DNA from 4 places in the Mesorhizobium sp. M0028 genome. Region 4 is predicted to be linked to each of the others. Evidence: predicted binding sites of a transcription regulator. Region 4 holds the regulator's gene; each other region holds the start of a gene.

Region 1 (3,458 bases), 280 kb from region 4:
ACCGACGGTGCCCTTGAAAGGGGCCGTCAACTGCTTTTGGTCGAGCACCGCTTGCAGCTTGTTTACCTGCGCGGAGGAGACCGATGCTGCCGCCTGCGCCGTGTCCAGCGTAGCGTCGGTGCCGACCCCGCGCTTCTGCAGCTCAAGAGCGCGCATCAGCGTCGTCTGGTCGGATGTGGCTTGCGCCTTCGACGCCACGAGGTCGGCCCGCTCGACGGCATCGTCGAGCTGCAGCAGCACGGCGTTGGCGGCGACCTTCTGATTGGCATGAAACTGGATGTCCTTGACGATACCCGCGGTTTCGACGGTCAGGTCGACGCCGCGCACGGCACTGACAGTACCGATCGCCTCGACGCCGGGCGTCCAGGACATCGGTTTGACGATGACCGTCGACACGGTCGCGGCCGGCGGCTTCATGGTGGCGAAAAACTGTTTGATCGCATTGTCGCGGAACAGGTTGAATCCGACGATGCCGCCGCACACCAGCACGAGCAGAATGAAGGCGATGATGAAGCGCTTGATCACGAACAGTCCCCTCGGCCATGGCCCAGCATAACGGTCGGATGACCGGAACACATACCTGTGACTGGTCCCAATTTCAAATGACGGCAATCTTACTGTACCGTCTGGACGGTCTTGTCAATTCCGCTTAAGCTAATGAATGGGGAACGATTGATGAAGGCCCGCAGAACAAATTCGCGCGAGAAGATCCTCGCCGCCGCCGCCGATGTGGCGCGCGAGACGGGTCCCGGCAGCCTGTCGCTGGATGCGGTCGCCAGCCGTGCCGGCGTGTCGAAGGGTGGTCTTCTCTACAATTTCCCGACCAAGGCGAAATTGATGCAGGCGCTGGTGGAGGATTACCTCAGCGCGTTCCAACAGGCGCTTGAGGCCGCCCGCACCAACGGCGTCAGCGGTGAGAGCCCGCTTGCGGCCTATATCAGGCTTTCGGCCGAGCATGCCGAGGAGTCGAAACCGTCGGCGACCTGGATATTTTCGGCGATTGCCGAGAATCCCGATTTCCTGACGCCGATAAAATCGTTCAGGCGGCAAGTGTTCGAGCGGCTGAAGGAGGAGACGCCGAATCTCAAGGCGCTGCTGGTCTGCTATCTCGCTATCGAAGGGCTTCGCAGCATGAATCTGTTCGGTTCGGACATTCTCTCCGCCGACGAGCGCCGGTTGCTGATATCGACCCTGCTGGAGATCGCGGAATAGATCAGGAACCACCGTCCAGCACTATCTGCTCCAATCTCAAAGTGCTCTGCCGTCACACAGGCTTCATTGTGCCGACCTAGCGTCCTCCCATTCTTTGCTGCAACGCAAGAGGAGTGGGGTATGGTCGATATTGTTTCCAGCGAAGCAGGAATTCCAAGGCCGGAGCATCCGCTCGACCGGCCAAACAGCACCGGCAAATGGTTTCTGCCGGCCTTTGCCGTCATCATCCTGGGCGGCCTTGCCTATGTCGGCTACGCGCTCAGCCAGGACCTGACCAGCACCGTCGCGGTGCCGTGGATTCTGCTTGGCCTGGCGCTGCTGATCGCGCTCGGCTTCGAATTCGTCAACGGTTTTCACGACACCGCCAATGCGGTGGCAACGGTGATCTACACCCATTCCATGCCGGCCGAGCTTGCAGTGATGTGGTCCGGCTTTTTCAACTTCCTCGGCGTGCTCACCGCCAGCGGGGCGGTCGCCTTCGGCATCATTTCGCTGCTGCCGGTCGAACTGATCCTTCAGGTCGGATCAAGCTCCGGGCTGGCCATGGTCTTCGCGCTGCTGGTCGCAGCGATCATGTGGAACCTCGGAACCTGGTATCTCGGCCTGCCTGCCTCGAGCTCGCACACGCTGATCGGTTCGATCATCGGCGTCGGCCTCGCCAACCAGTTCACGGCGCCGGCCGGTTCCATCACCAGCGGCATCGACTGGTCGCAGGCAAGCAATGTCGGCCTGTCGCTTCTGATCTCGCCGCTGGTCGGGTTTTGCCTGGCTGGGCTGCTGCTTCTGGTGATGAAGCTGCTGGTCAGGAACCGCGAGCTTTACGAGGCGCCGAAGTCGAGCGCTCCGCCGCCGCTGTGGATCCGGGCGCTGCTCATCTTCACCTGCACCGGCGTCAGCTTTGCCCACGGCTCCAATGACGGGCAAAAGGGCATGGGCCTCATCATGCTCATCCTGATCGGCGTGGTGCCGACCGCCTTCGCGCTCAACCGCACACCGGACGTGAACTATCTCGAAGCTTACAAGTCCGCAGCGACGCAGGTCGAAACGGTACTCGGCAAATACGTCAAGCCCGGCGTCGCCGTGACCGACGCGGCAACCGTGCTCGGTGACGCCGTTCGCACCAAGACCTGGAAGGACGAGACCACGCCTGCCCTGCAGAGCTTCATCCACGACACTAGCGCAATGTTGTCGCCCTATCCGTCCGTGGAAAAGCTGCCGACAACGCTGGTCAGCAACGCCCGCAACAACATCTATCTTATCGGTGAAGCGCTGAAACTGATCGACAAGAAGAAGCTGCTGCCGATGGAGGCCGACGACCTGAAGGCGGTGACGACCTATCACAAGGCGGTCGACAACGCGACGAAGTTCATCCCGCTCTGGGTCAAGGTCGCCATCGCGCTGGCGCTCGGCCTCGGCACCATGGTCGGCTGGAAGCGCATCGTCGTCACCGTCGGCGAGAAGATCGGCAAAAGCCATCTGACCTACGGCCAGGGTGCGTCCGCAGAGCTTGTTGCAATGGCGACCATCGCATCGGCCGACTATCTCGGCCTGCCGGTCTCGACCACCCATGTGCTGTCGTCGGGCGTTGCCGGCACCATGGCGGCGAACGGCTCGGGCCTGCAATGGTCGACAGTGCGCAACATGCTGATGGCCTGGATACTGACCCTTCCGGTCTCCATCTGTCTTGCCTTCGTGCTGTTCGTCATCTTCCGCCAGATATTCTGAGCGGGGATAGGACTTGGCCAGAATGTCGCGGCGCCGGCTCCGGCGCCGCCCAGATCCTGAACGTGCATTGTCTCGGCGGCGGCCATGAATGACGCATCGCATCTGACATTGCTTGCCGCGGACGACCAGCATCATGCCCCCGGGCTGGTGTGGGCCTATCATGCCGCTCCCGGCAAAGCTCCCGAATCGCTGGCGCCCCGGGACACAGAGGCCGCGCTGGCCTCACTGGACGGCTGGGTCTGGCTGCATGTCGACCTTGTCGACCGGCGCGCCCATTCCTGGGTCAGCCATGCCTGCGCGCTGCCGGCGTCGGCTCATGCAATCCTCGAAGGACATGAGGACAGCCTGGTGCTGGCGCATGAGAATGGCGTCGTCCACGGCATTTCCGCCGACCTGCATGGCGAGATCGCCCATCAGTCGACGACCATCGGCAGATTGCATTTTGCGGTCTCGGAGCGGCTGCTGGTCACCGGCCGGCGCCATCCGCTGGCGGCGGTGGAGGAAGTGCACACCGCCCTTGC
Region 2 (3,458 bases), on a different contig from region 4:
ACGGCCACCTTGTCCTGCAGACCGGCCGCCTTGACCGCTTCGACGATGCCCAGCGCCATGCCGTCATTATTGGCATAGAAGCCGATCAGGTCGGGGTGCTGCTGCAGGATATTGGTGGCCGCGTCGTAGGAGGTCTGGCGATCCCAGTTGCCCGGCACGCTGGCGACGACCTCGAACTTGCCGCCTTCAGTGATCGTGCTCTTGAAGCCGTCGGTGCGCTGGACGGCGGCGTAGACGCCGGCCTGGCCTTCGACGATGGCAACCTTGCCGCCATCCGGCCGGTTCTTGATGAACCATTTGGCGACACGCACACCATTGTCGCGCTGGACATTGCCGACATAGTACTCGGCCTGCGGGATGACCGCGTCATTGACGTTGACCACCGGCACGTTGGCGGCCCTGGCCTGTTCCATGATCGGCTGCAAATTGGAGTCGGTCTGCGGTGAAACGAGCAGCACGTTGTAGCCTTGCGTGACCAGGCCTTCGGCGATGGTGAGCTGGCCGAGCTGGTCGCCCTCGCTCTGCGCCGCCTGGTAGACGACGGGCACGCCGATGCGGTCGCCGAACGACTTGTAGCCCTCACCCAGCGAGCGCCAGTATTCGTTGGTCAGCGTCTTGGAGACCGCACCCGCCTTGGTGCCCTCGGGCAGCTTGGGGAAAGCCCCGAACTTGGCCTCGAGCTGCGACCAGTCGATGCGATCCTTCTCGGTGTCGGAATTGAGCGGCGCGAGATCCGCGGAAAACACCGAGCCGATGGACAGCGTCATCAGGGCAGCGGTAGCGGTGACGAGCAGAAATTTCATGGTCTTTCCTCCCTTGTTGAAAAACGGTGATGGCGCCGGCCTCAGCTGTCCGGCCCGAGCATGGCTTCCTGGATGATGGCCTGCGACGCGACCGCGTCCTGACGATCGACGGCGGCTGACAGGCGGTTGTCCTTTTCCAGCCGCTCGACGACGCGCAGCATGCGCTTGACGGTGGCGATGTTGACTTCGCATTCGTGGACGGGATCGAGCCCGGTCATGTCGGGGAACGTGTCGAAGTAGATGGCCCCGGCATAGCCGTCGCGGCGGATCTGCCTGAGCAGCTCGATCGTCTGCAGCGTGTGCACGGCACCGACCATCAGGCCGTCGTCGCGCTTGGCGTAGCCGTCGTTGAGGTGCACGCCGAGCAGCTTGCTGTGCCGTGCTATGAGGGCGGCAGCGAAAGCCGGCTGCTCGTCGGCATAGAGCACGTGAGCGAAATCGAGCGTCACGCCGAGATTGGGCAGGCCGATCTCGCGGATCGCCAGCAATGTCGTCGCCGCATCGGGCATCAGGCTGTAGGAGCGCGGCTCGTTGGGTTTGTATTCAAGGCTAATCTGGCAGCCCGGATCATGCGCCGCTACTTCACGAATGCCATCGATTTCGTGTTGCCAGAGTGTTGCGTAGTCAGCCTGGAAGGCGTAGTCGAAGCCATCCTGCCCGAGCCACAATGTCATCAGGCTGGCGCCGGCCTCGCGCGCGGCGTCGATGCCGGCCTTGGTCAGGTCGATGGCCTCACGGCGAACGGAAGGATCCGGATTGGTGAAGGCGCCGAGCTTGAAGGCCGGATTAGAGTAGTAGCGCATGGCGAAGCCATTGATGGAAAGCCCGAGATCGCTGAGTTTGCGCGCCATTTCCGCAGGTTTTTCATCGACATGATCGGGGAAGTTGAGGTCGAGATCGGTCAATTCCGCAACCTTCGCCGCACGCGCCGCCATTTGCAGCATGGACGGTTTACCAACAAGATCAGGCCACTCGGCCTGTGGCCGCGAGGCAAAGGAATTGAGGCGGGTAGCGAAACGACAGACTGTCATCGGTGACCTTTCATTGTCATAACTTCACATAAGAATGATTATTTGTAAAGTTGTTAATTGCTCTCGGTGGCGACGGATTCGCCATGCCCGGGCTAGTTGCGACCACATGAGGCCCAGGCAAGCGCAGCACTGTCACGCAAGTATCATGTTCGCGTCCTAGATCGCTTCTCCGAAGGCTTTCGCGGCATTCTCGATGCGACGCGGCGCTTTTTCAGATCCCGGCTGTTTTGTCACAAAGAGGACTTCCATGAAAACCTGCACCGAAACGCGTCCCTCGCAGTCGCGCTGGCGATGTTCACCGCCTTGACTCCGGCCTTGGCTGAAAACGCAGCGACCGTCGGCGGCGTCAGCTTCGTCAACAAGGGCCTGGTCGGTGTCGGTCGCATCCCGGCCAGCCAAAGGGACAAGTTCGGCGAGACGTTTGGCTCCGGCTCGGGCATGGCGATCGACGCTGCCGGCTGGACGCATGGCGCCGATGGCTATAAGGGCTCGCTGTGGCTGCTGCCGGATCGTGGCTACAATGTCGTCGGCACCACCGATTACCGTCCGCGCATCAACACGATTGCCATCGAATTCGCCCCGATCGCACCGGGTGCGGCACCAGCCGCCGGCCAGGAACAGTCGGGCCTCAAGGCAACCCTTGCCGACACCATGCTTTTGACCGACGACAAGGGCGCCGACGCAACCGGCCTCGATCCGCTCAACGGCGTGCGCGCCGCGACCGACGACATGCCGATCCTGCCCGAAGCCAACGGCAAGCTCGCGCTCGATAACGAGGCGATCGTGCGGCTGCCCGACGGCACCATGTTCATCTCGGACGAATATGGTCCGAACATCTACCACTTCTCCGCCGATGGGCGTCTGATGTCGGTAACGCAGTCACCGGCGGCGCTTGTCCCGATGCGTCATGGAACGCCGAACTTCGCGTCCAACAATCCGGGACCGGGCGCGGCAGACCCAGATCCGACGGATCCCGAAACCGGCCGTCAGAACAACCAGGGCCTCGAAGGCATGGCACTGACGCCGGACGGGAAGTTCCTGATCGCTGTGCTGCAATCGGCCCCCAGACAGGATGGCGGCGATTCCGCTTCGACGCGCCAGAACACGCGCGCGCTGGTCTACGATGCCTCGGATCCGGCCCAACTCAAGCTTGCGCATGAATATGTTGTGCCGCTGCCGGTGTTCACCGATGCCAAGGGCAAGACCAAGATTGCCGCGCAGAGCGAAATCGTGGCTCTGTCGGACAAGACCTTCCTGATGCTGGCGCGCGACAGCGGCAACGGCCAGGGGGTGAAGGGCGACACCTCGCTCTATCGCGAGATCAGCGTCGTCGATGTGTCGGCGGCAACCGACATCGCCGGCACCGAGTTCGACAAGGACAAGCCGGTTGCGCCCAAAGGTGAGCTCGATCCCTCGGTGACGCCGGCCAAGCTGACGCCGTTCATCGACATCAACGACAAGACCGAGCTCGGCCGCTTCGGGCTGCACAATGGCGCGCCCAATGACCGCAACAACCTTTCGGAGAAGTGGGAGGCGATGTCGGTGGTGAGCGTCCTCGATCCAACACGGCCCGACGACTATTTCCTGTTCGTCGCCAACGACAATGACTTTCTCACCCAGGACG
Region 3 (3,458 bases), on a different contig from region 4:
AAAATCGGAAGCTCGATTTCGCACCTGCACTTGACGAACTGAACGACGTCAGTCGCCCAACGGCCGTTCCGCCGCCGCTGCTCAACTCGTGTGCGCAGCCACTTTGCGTGTGGTTTCGGGGAAGAAATCGGGCGCCGCATGGCGCTTGCCGAACATCATGTCGTACTGCAGCAGACGGAAGTCGCGGATTGCCGGGTCGATCTCTTTCTGACGCGACCAATCGGGGGTGGCGTCGCCCGCCGGTGCCAACAGCAAATTGCGGTCGATGACGCGGTAGTGCTCCCGCAACTGGCCGAGGAAGCCGGTGTAATAGGGATGACTGATGCCGGCAGTCTTCAGGATATGATAGGGCAGGAAGGCTGGGCTGACGGCGCCGAGATCCTCGGCCGGGCCGCTGCGGTTTGACCAGACGATCAGCGGCGTCTGGTGGTGCAGCAGCATCTGGTCGGCCGCCTCCTTGCGCGGCGCGACATTGTCCTTCAGGAAACCGGTCTCGACGTAGACCGGCCCAAGCGGCGGCAGATGGTCGCCGAAGAAGGCGATGACCGTCGGCCGCTGGCGTTTCTTCGCCCATTCGATCAGCCGCTCGAGGCCACGGTCCGCGTCGGAAGAGCCTTCGGCGTAGCTCAACAGCGATTCACGTGCCCATTGGCTGATCGGCGCCTGCACCTTATGGGTCGGATTGTTATAGCGATAGGGCTCATACGGCCCGTGGTTCTGCAGGCTGACGGCGAAAAAGAAGACCGGCTCGGCGCTGGTATCGGCCTCGTGGATGATCTCGTCGGTCATCGCTGCGTCCGACGCGAGCGGTCCGCGTTTTTGCATGGGCGGCAACGTCTCCTCGGATTTGAAGTCGTTGAAGCCGAAATCGGCATAGACGGCTCCCCGGTTCCAGAACCAGTTGGTGCCGGGATGGATGGCGCGCGCCCGGTAGCCCTGACTTTTCAGGAAGGTCGCCAGCGACGGGGTCGGTGTCCGCACATATTGCTGGTAGGGAATACTGCCCGCCGGCAGGAAGGCGTTGGAAAAGCCGGTCAGGGCCTCGAACTCGATGTTGGCCGTCATGCCGCCGAATTCGGGCGAGAACATGTAGCCCGTGCGCAGTGCCCGCACATTGGGGATAGGGTCGGGCGTGATGGTGACGCCGGGCAGCTTGGTCGGATCCCAGAAGGATTCGCTCATGACGACGATGATGTCGGGCTTCTCGGCGGGTACCGAGGCCGTCACCTGCGGTTTGCCGATCGCTTCGATCGCCTTGCCGGAATAGCCGGGCGGCGCCGAGACATGGGCCATCGGGACGTTCAGCGCGAATGCGAGCGCAAAACCGTTCGAGGCATAGTTTTCCTTCTGGTCCCACATGATCGGGATGATCTGCAGCCGGTCGCGCGTCCATGAGAAAGTGGCATAGTCCATGATGGAGACGAAGAAGGCGATCAGCGGCACTGTCAGCGTCAGTCGGGCAAGGCGGCCCTTGTGGCTGAGCGCCGGAACGCGGCGGCGCCATAGCCGCCAGCCATAGACGAGAAGCGACAGCCCGCCGACGACGCCGATCGCCAGGGCAATGGCGGTTCCCGGGCGATCGCGTACCAGGAGCGGCATCAGCGCCACGATCTGCCGAGAATAGAGGAAATCAGTCGGATAGAGCGGATCGCCGAGATAGAGCGACTTCTGGTGGCCGACGAACGCCAGCGACAACGTCAGCGGCGCGAGGATCATCAGGCTCTGATGGCTGCGGCCGAGCACGGCGTCGAGCCCTATGAGGATCAGCGCAAAAATGATGATTGTGGTCCAGCCGGGTTTGAAGGGCTGCAGAAAGAAGTCGACGGTGCCGGCAAAGTTGCCGCGCACGATCAATTCGATAGAGAACACCAGGATGGCCGCGGCCAACAGGCTGATGAAGCCATAGCGGATGACAGGCCATTTGCGCCCCGGCAGATAGCCGGTGGCCGGATCGCCTTCGAGAAACTGTGGCGCGGCCTCGGCTGCGCTCTTCTTGGTCTTTGCCACTGCAATAGTTCCCCGGCCCGCAACAAAAGCGTCACTCGACTGTCATCGAACTGTCACGCAAAGCTAGCGCCTGTGGCGGAAATAAGAAGAGCCAGCAAACAAATCGTGAGCGGTTTTCATCATGAGTGATCGCCAAAAAGCCTGCCGAAACAGGCACTCGGCCGACGTTGCGCGGTCAAGGTTGGACTTGACTCGGCCGCACGCCTTGCGTCACAGGCAACGAGAACCAGCAGCTGGGAGCCGCCGATGGCCATCGCATTCACCTTTCCGGGGCAGGGCAGCCAGGCTGTCGGCATGGGCAAGGACCTCGCCGATACCTTTGTTGAATCGCGGCGGATCTTCGAGGAAGTCGATGAAGCGCTCGGCGAAAATCTATCGAAGCTTATCTGGGAAGGCCCGGAAGAGACGCTGACGCTGACCGCCAATGCCCAGCCGGCGCTGATGGCGGTGTCGCTTGCCGCAATCCGGGCGCTGGAGGCGCGCGGCTTCTCCCTGAAAGGCAAGGTCACCTATGTCGCCGGCCACTCGCTCGGCGAATATTCGGCACTTGCGGCCGCCGGTTTCGTTTCGGTCGCCGACGCCGCCCGGCTGTTGCGCATCCGGGGTAACGCCATGCAGGCGGCGGTACCGGCCGGCGAGGGCGCCATGGCGGCGATCATCGGGCTGGAACAAGCCGACGTCGAAGCCGCCTGCGCAGAGGCTGCCCAAGGCGCGGCCAAAGATCCCGCGCAAGCCTTGGTTTGCCAGATCGCCAATGATAATGGCGGCGGCCAGCTGGTAATCTCCGGCGCCAGGTCGGCGGTCGAACTGGCGGCGAAGCTATGCACGGAGAAGGGCGCCAAGCGGGCGCTCATGCTGCAGGTTTCGGCGCCCTTCCATTCGGCATTGATGAAGCCGGCGGCCGAGATCATGCGGGAGGCACTGGCCGCCGTGACGAAGAGTGCACCGGCCGTGCCGCTGGTCTCCAATGTTACGGTGACCCCGACGAGCGATCCCGACGAGATCGCCCGCCGCCTCGTCGAACAGGTGATCGGGCGCGTGCGCTGGCGCGAAACGGTGGAGTGGTTCGGCGCGAATGGCGTTGCGACGCTATATGAAGTAGGCGCCGGCAAGGTTCTGTCGGGGCTGGCGCGGCGCATTAACCGCGATATTGCCACCAGTGCAATCGGATCCGCGGCGGATGTCGAGGCGGCGCTGGCGGCGCTTGCATAATCAACTGGCGATTTGACCCCGCTCCGTGCGAAGGGTGTTCGCTCAGATCAGGAGACAAAAATGTTCGAATTGACCGGCCGCAAGGCGCTCGTCACCGGCGCATCGGGGGGCATCGGCGAGGCGATCGCCCGCGTGCTGCATGGCCAGGGCGCCATCGTCGGCCTGCACGGCACGCGTATCGAGAAACTGGAGGCGCTGGCCGCCGAACTGGGCGACCGGGTCAAGCTGTTTCCGGCCAA
Region 4 (3,458 bases):
GCAGAGAGGACAGATGACACAGATGTTGTCCGCGGACATGACGATGACCGAGACGGTCGCCGAGAAGACGAAGATCGAGGTCAAGAACCTCAACTTCTACTACGGCCAGAGCAAGGCGTTGAAGGACATCACCTTGTCGCTGCCCGAGCGCAGCGTCACTGCCTTCATCGGCCCTTCGGGCTGCGGGAAATCGACGCTGCTGCGTGTGTTCAACCGCATCTACGAACTCTACCCGAAGCAGACAGCCGAGGGCCAGGTGCTGCTCGACGGCAAGAACATTCTCGACCGCTCGCAGGACCTCAATCTCCTGAGGACCAAGATCGGCATGGTGTTCCAGAAGCCGACGCCGTTCCCGATGTCGATCTACGAGAACATCGCCTTCGGCGTCAGGCTTTATGAGAATCTGGGCAAGTCCGAAATGGACGGCCGCGTCGAACAAGCGTTGAAGCGGGCCGCGCTGTGGGGCGAGGTCAAGGACAAGCTCAACGCCAGCGGCTTGAGCCTGTCAGGCGGCCAGCAGCAGCGGCTTTGTATTGCCCGCACCGTGGCGGTGAAGCCGGAAGTCATTCTGCTCGACGAGCCGGCTTCGGCACTCGACCCGCTGTCGACCGCCAAGATCGAGGAACTGATCGACGAATTGCAAGCCGACTACACGATCGTCATCGTCACCCACAACATGCAGCAGGCGGCGCGCGTATCGCGCCAGACCGCCTTCATGTATCTGGGTGAACTGGTAGAGTTCGACCGGACCGAGAAGATCTTCACGTCGCCCCGCGAGAAGCGCACGCAGGATTACATCACCGGCCGCTTCGGCTGAGCCGTTCCGATCACGCATATGAGGACAGGACCATGGGCGAACACACAGTCGCTTCTTTCGACGAGGATCTCGAGCAGATCAGCAAGCTGATCCGCGACATGGCCGACCTCGCCGGTTCGATGGTCGGCGGGGCGACCAAGGCCCTGTTGAATTCTGACAACGTGCTGGCGCAACGCGTCGTTTCCGACGATGCCATCATGGATGCGCGTCAACGCGAACTGGACGACCGCGCCATCACCCTGATCGCCAAGCGCCAGCCGATGGCCCACGATCTGCGCCATGTCGTCGGGGCGATCCGCATGGCCGGCGATCTCGAACGCATCGGCGACCTTGCCAAGAATATCGCCAAGCGTGTGAGTGCGGTCGGCCTTAGCGTCACACCGCGCGACCTATCGCATTCCATCGATGCGATGGCGCAGCTGGTGCTCATCCAGGTGCAGGGCGTCATCGAGGAGTATGCTGCAGGCGATGCGGCCGCGTTGGCCAAGCTACGCGCCGCCGACGAGCGCATCGACGTCAAATATACGTCGGTGTTCCGCGAACTGTTGACCTACATGATGGAAGACCCGCGCAACATCACCGCTTGCACGCATCTGCTGTTCTGCGCCAAGAATCTGGAGCGGATCGGCGACCATGTCACCAACATCGCCGAAAATGCGTATTATGTGCTGACCGGCGAGCAATTGCCGGTCAATCGTCCGAAGCAAGACGAAACGACAATGTCCGCACCGGCGACATGATGGGGGTGCCCAGCCGATGATCGCACCACGCATAATGGTGGTGGAGGACGAGGAGCCGTTGGGTGTGCTGCTCCGCTACAATCTCGAATCCGAAGGCTACCAGGTCGAGGTGGTGACACGCGGCGACGAAGCCGAGATCCGTTTGCAGGAGAATGTGCCCGATCTTCTGGTGCTCGACTGGATGATACCAGCGGTTTCCGGCATCGAGCTCTGCCGCCGGTTGCGGGTGCGCCCCGAAACCGAACGGCTGCCGATCATCATGCTGACCGCGCGCGGCGAGGAGAGCGACCGGGTACGCGGTCTTTCGACCGGCGCCGACGACTATCTGGTCAAACCGTTTTCGACACCGGAATTCATGGCCAGGGTCAAGGCGCTGCTGCGCCGCGCCAAGCCGGAAGTGCTGTCCAGCGTGCTGAAGGTCGGCGACATCGTGCTCGATCGCGAATCGCACAGGGTGTATCGCAAGAAGACCGAGATCCGGCTCGGGCCGACCGAATTCCGGTTGCTCGAATTCATGATGCGGCATCCGGGCCGCGTCTTCTCGCGCAGCCAGTTACTCGATAATGTCTGGGGCGAGACGATCTATATCGACGAACGCACCGTCGACGTGCATGTCGGGCGGCTGCGCAAAGCCGTCAACAACGGCCGCATGCCTGATGTCATCCGCACCATCCGCGGTGCCGGCTACGCGATCAGGGAAGATTGACCCGCCCAGTCAGGCTACGTTCTTTCTGACGCCGGGCCTCATTTGCGCGCCCGGCGCGAAAATCTGCTGGTCGACGAAGCTTAACGCCCGCATTGCACAGCCTTCGCGGATCAGCGGCAATTCGTTCGGCTCGGTATCGAAGGAGATCGAGCCCGAATGCTGGCCGCCGGCGGTCTGGGCGATGGCCTTCCGCAAGGCCGGCTCGATCAGATCAAAGGCGGCGGCACTGGCGCCGACCATTGCGACCGGTGCCGGATCGATCAGCGCGAACAGCGAGCCGAGACCGAAACCCAGCGCTTCGCCGGCCTTGCGGTAGGCTTCGCGTTCCGGCCCGTCCTTCTCGCGCGCCCGAACCGCCAGCGCGCGCATGTCGGCGTCGCTGACGTCGGCGACCGGTTGGCTGTCTTCGCTCATCTGCGTGGCGTTGCGCCAGATGGCGTAATTGCCGGCATAGGCCTCGATGCAGCCGCGCCGCCCGCAACGGCAGAGCGCGCCGCCCGGACGATGGATCATGTGGCCAAACTCGCCGCCCGAGGAATGCGTGCCGGTGAACAGCTCGCCCTTCAACACCAGCCCCATGCCGATGCCGTGCGAAAGCAGGATGGCGATGAAGTCGTCGCGATAGCGATCCGGATCGCGCCAGCGCAAAGCCACCGCCATCATATTGCAGTCGTTCTCCACCGTGGCCGGGATGCCGAATTCATCTTCCAGCATGTCGGCAAAGGCGATGTCCGTCTGGGGCGTGATCGGCGACCACAGCATGGCGCGTGCAGGGGAGTCGGTAATTCCCTGAATCGCCAGGGCGATGCGGGCGACACTGCGGACGTCAAGATCTGGATCGTCCAGCCGGCGCCGGACGATGGCCATGCATTCGCGGATCAGTTCGTCGCGCGGCATGGTCAGCGTGTCCAGCCGGCGCTGTTCCTCGGCGACCACCTGCCCCGCATAGTCGATGATGGCGGCCGACAGGAAATTCAGCGACAACACCACGGTCAGCACCGCCGCCGCTTCCGGATTGAGGGCGAGGCCGACCTGCGGACGACCGCGTTTCAACGAAACGGGTTCGCTTGCCTTGCTCTCGGCGAGGATGCCTTCCCGTATCAGGTCGGAGGAGATCGCCGATATGGTCGAGTGGCTGAGGCCGGTGGTTGCGGCGATCTCCGTACGCGATGGCTGGCCGGCCCGGCGCACGGCC

What was found. The regulator PhoB, encoded in region 4, activates phosphate uptake and scavenging genes when phosphate is short. The targets are predictions, from matches to a motif close to TGTCATNNANCTGTCAT.
Region 1: NKJ93_RS06050 (inorganic phosphate transporter) is a predicted target of PhoB. The motif match lies at 1,263-1,279, and genes of this name have one in related genera.
Region 2: NKJ93_RS15055 (esterase-like activity of phytase family protein) is a predicted target of PhoB. The motif match lies at 1,965-1,981, and genes of this name have one in related genera.
Region 3: NKJ93_RS08980 (LTA synthase family protein) is a predicted target of PhoB. The motif match lies at 2,048-2,064, and genes of this name have one in related genera.

What each region holds. Positions count from the first base shown of each region.
Region 1 is NZ_JAMYVG010000002.1:207,668-211,125, reverse strand. Features, by position in the region: gene NKJ93_RS06060 (efflux RND transporter periplasmic adaptor subunit) at 1-525, opposite strand, end outside; gene NKJ93_RS06055 (TetR/AcrR family transcriptional regulator) at 676-1,212, shown strand; gene NKJ93_RS06050 (inorganic phosphate transporter) at 1,333-2,937, shown strand; gene NKJ93_RS06045 (transporter) at 3,022-3,458, shown strand, end outside.
Region 2 is NZ_JAMYVG010000006.1:217,610-221,067, reverse strand. Features, by position in the region: gene NKJ93_RS15065 (sugar ABC transporter substrate-binding protein) at 1-803, opposite strand, end outside; gene NKJ93_RS15060 (TIM barrel protein) at 845-1,834, opposite strand; gene NKJ93_RS15055 (esterase-like activity of phytase family protein) at 2,126-3,458, shown strand, end outside.
Region 3 is NZ_JAMYVG010000003.1:240,100-243,557, reverse strand. Features, by position in the region: gene NKJ93_RS08985 (pilus assembly protein TadG-related protein) at 1-42, shown strand, start outside; gene NKJ93_RS08980 (LTA synthase family protein) at 82-2,007, opposite strand; gene fabD (ACP S-malonyltransferase) at 2,254-3,219, shown strand; gene fabG (3-oxoacyl-[acyl-carrier-protein] reductase) at 3,280-3,458, shown strand, end outside.
Region 4 is NZ_JAMYVG010000002.1:490,004-493,461, forward strand. Features, by position in the region: gene pstA (phosphate ABC transporter permease PstA) at 1-17, shown strand, start outside; gene pstB (phosphate ABC transporter ATP-binding protein PstB) at 14-817, shown strand; gene phoU (phosphate signaling complex protein PhoU) at 850-1,557, shown strand; gene phoB (phosphate regulon transcriptional regulator PhoB) at 1,574-2,263, shown strand; gene NKJ93_RS07490 (ROK family protein) at 2,273-3,458, opposite strand, start outside.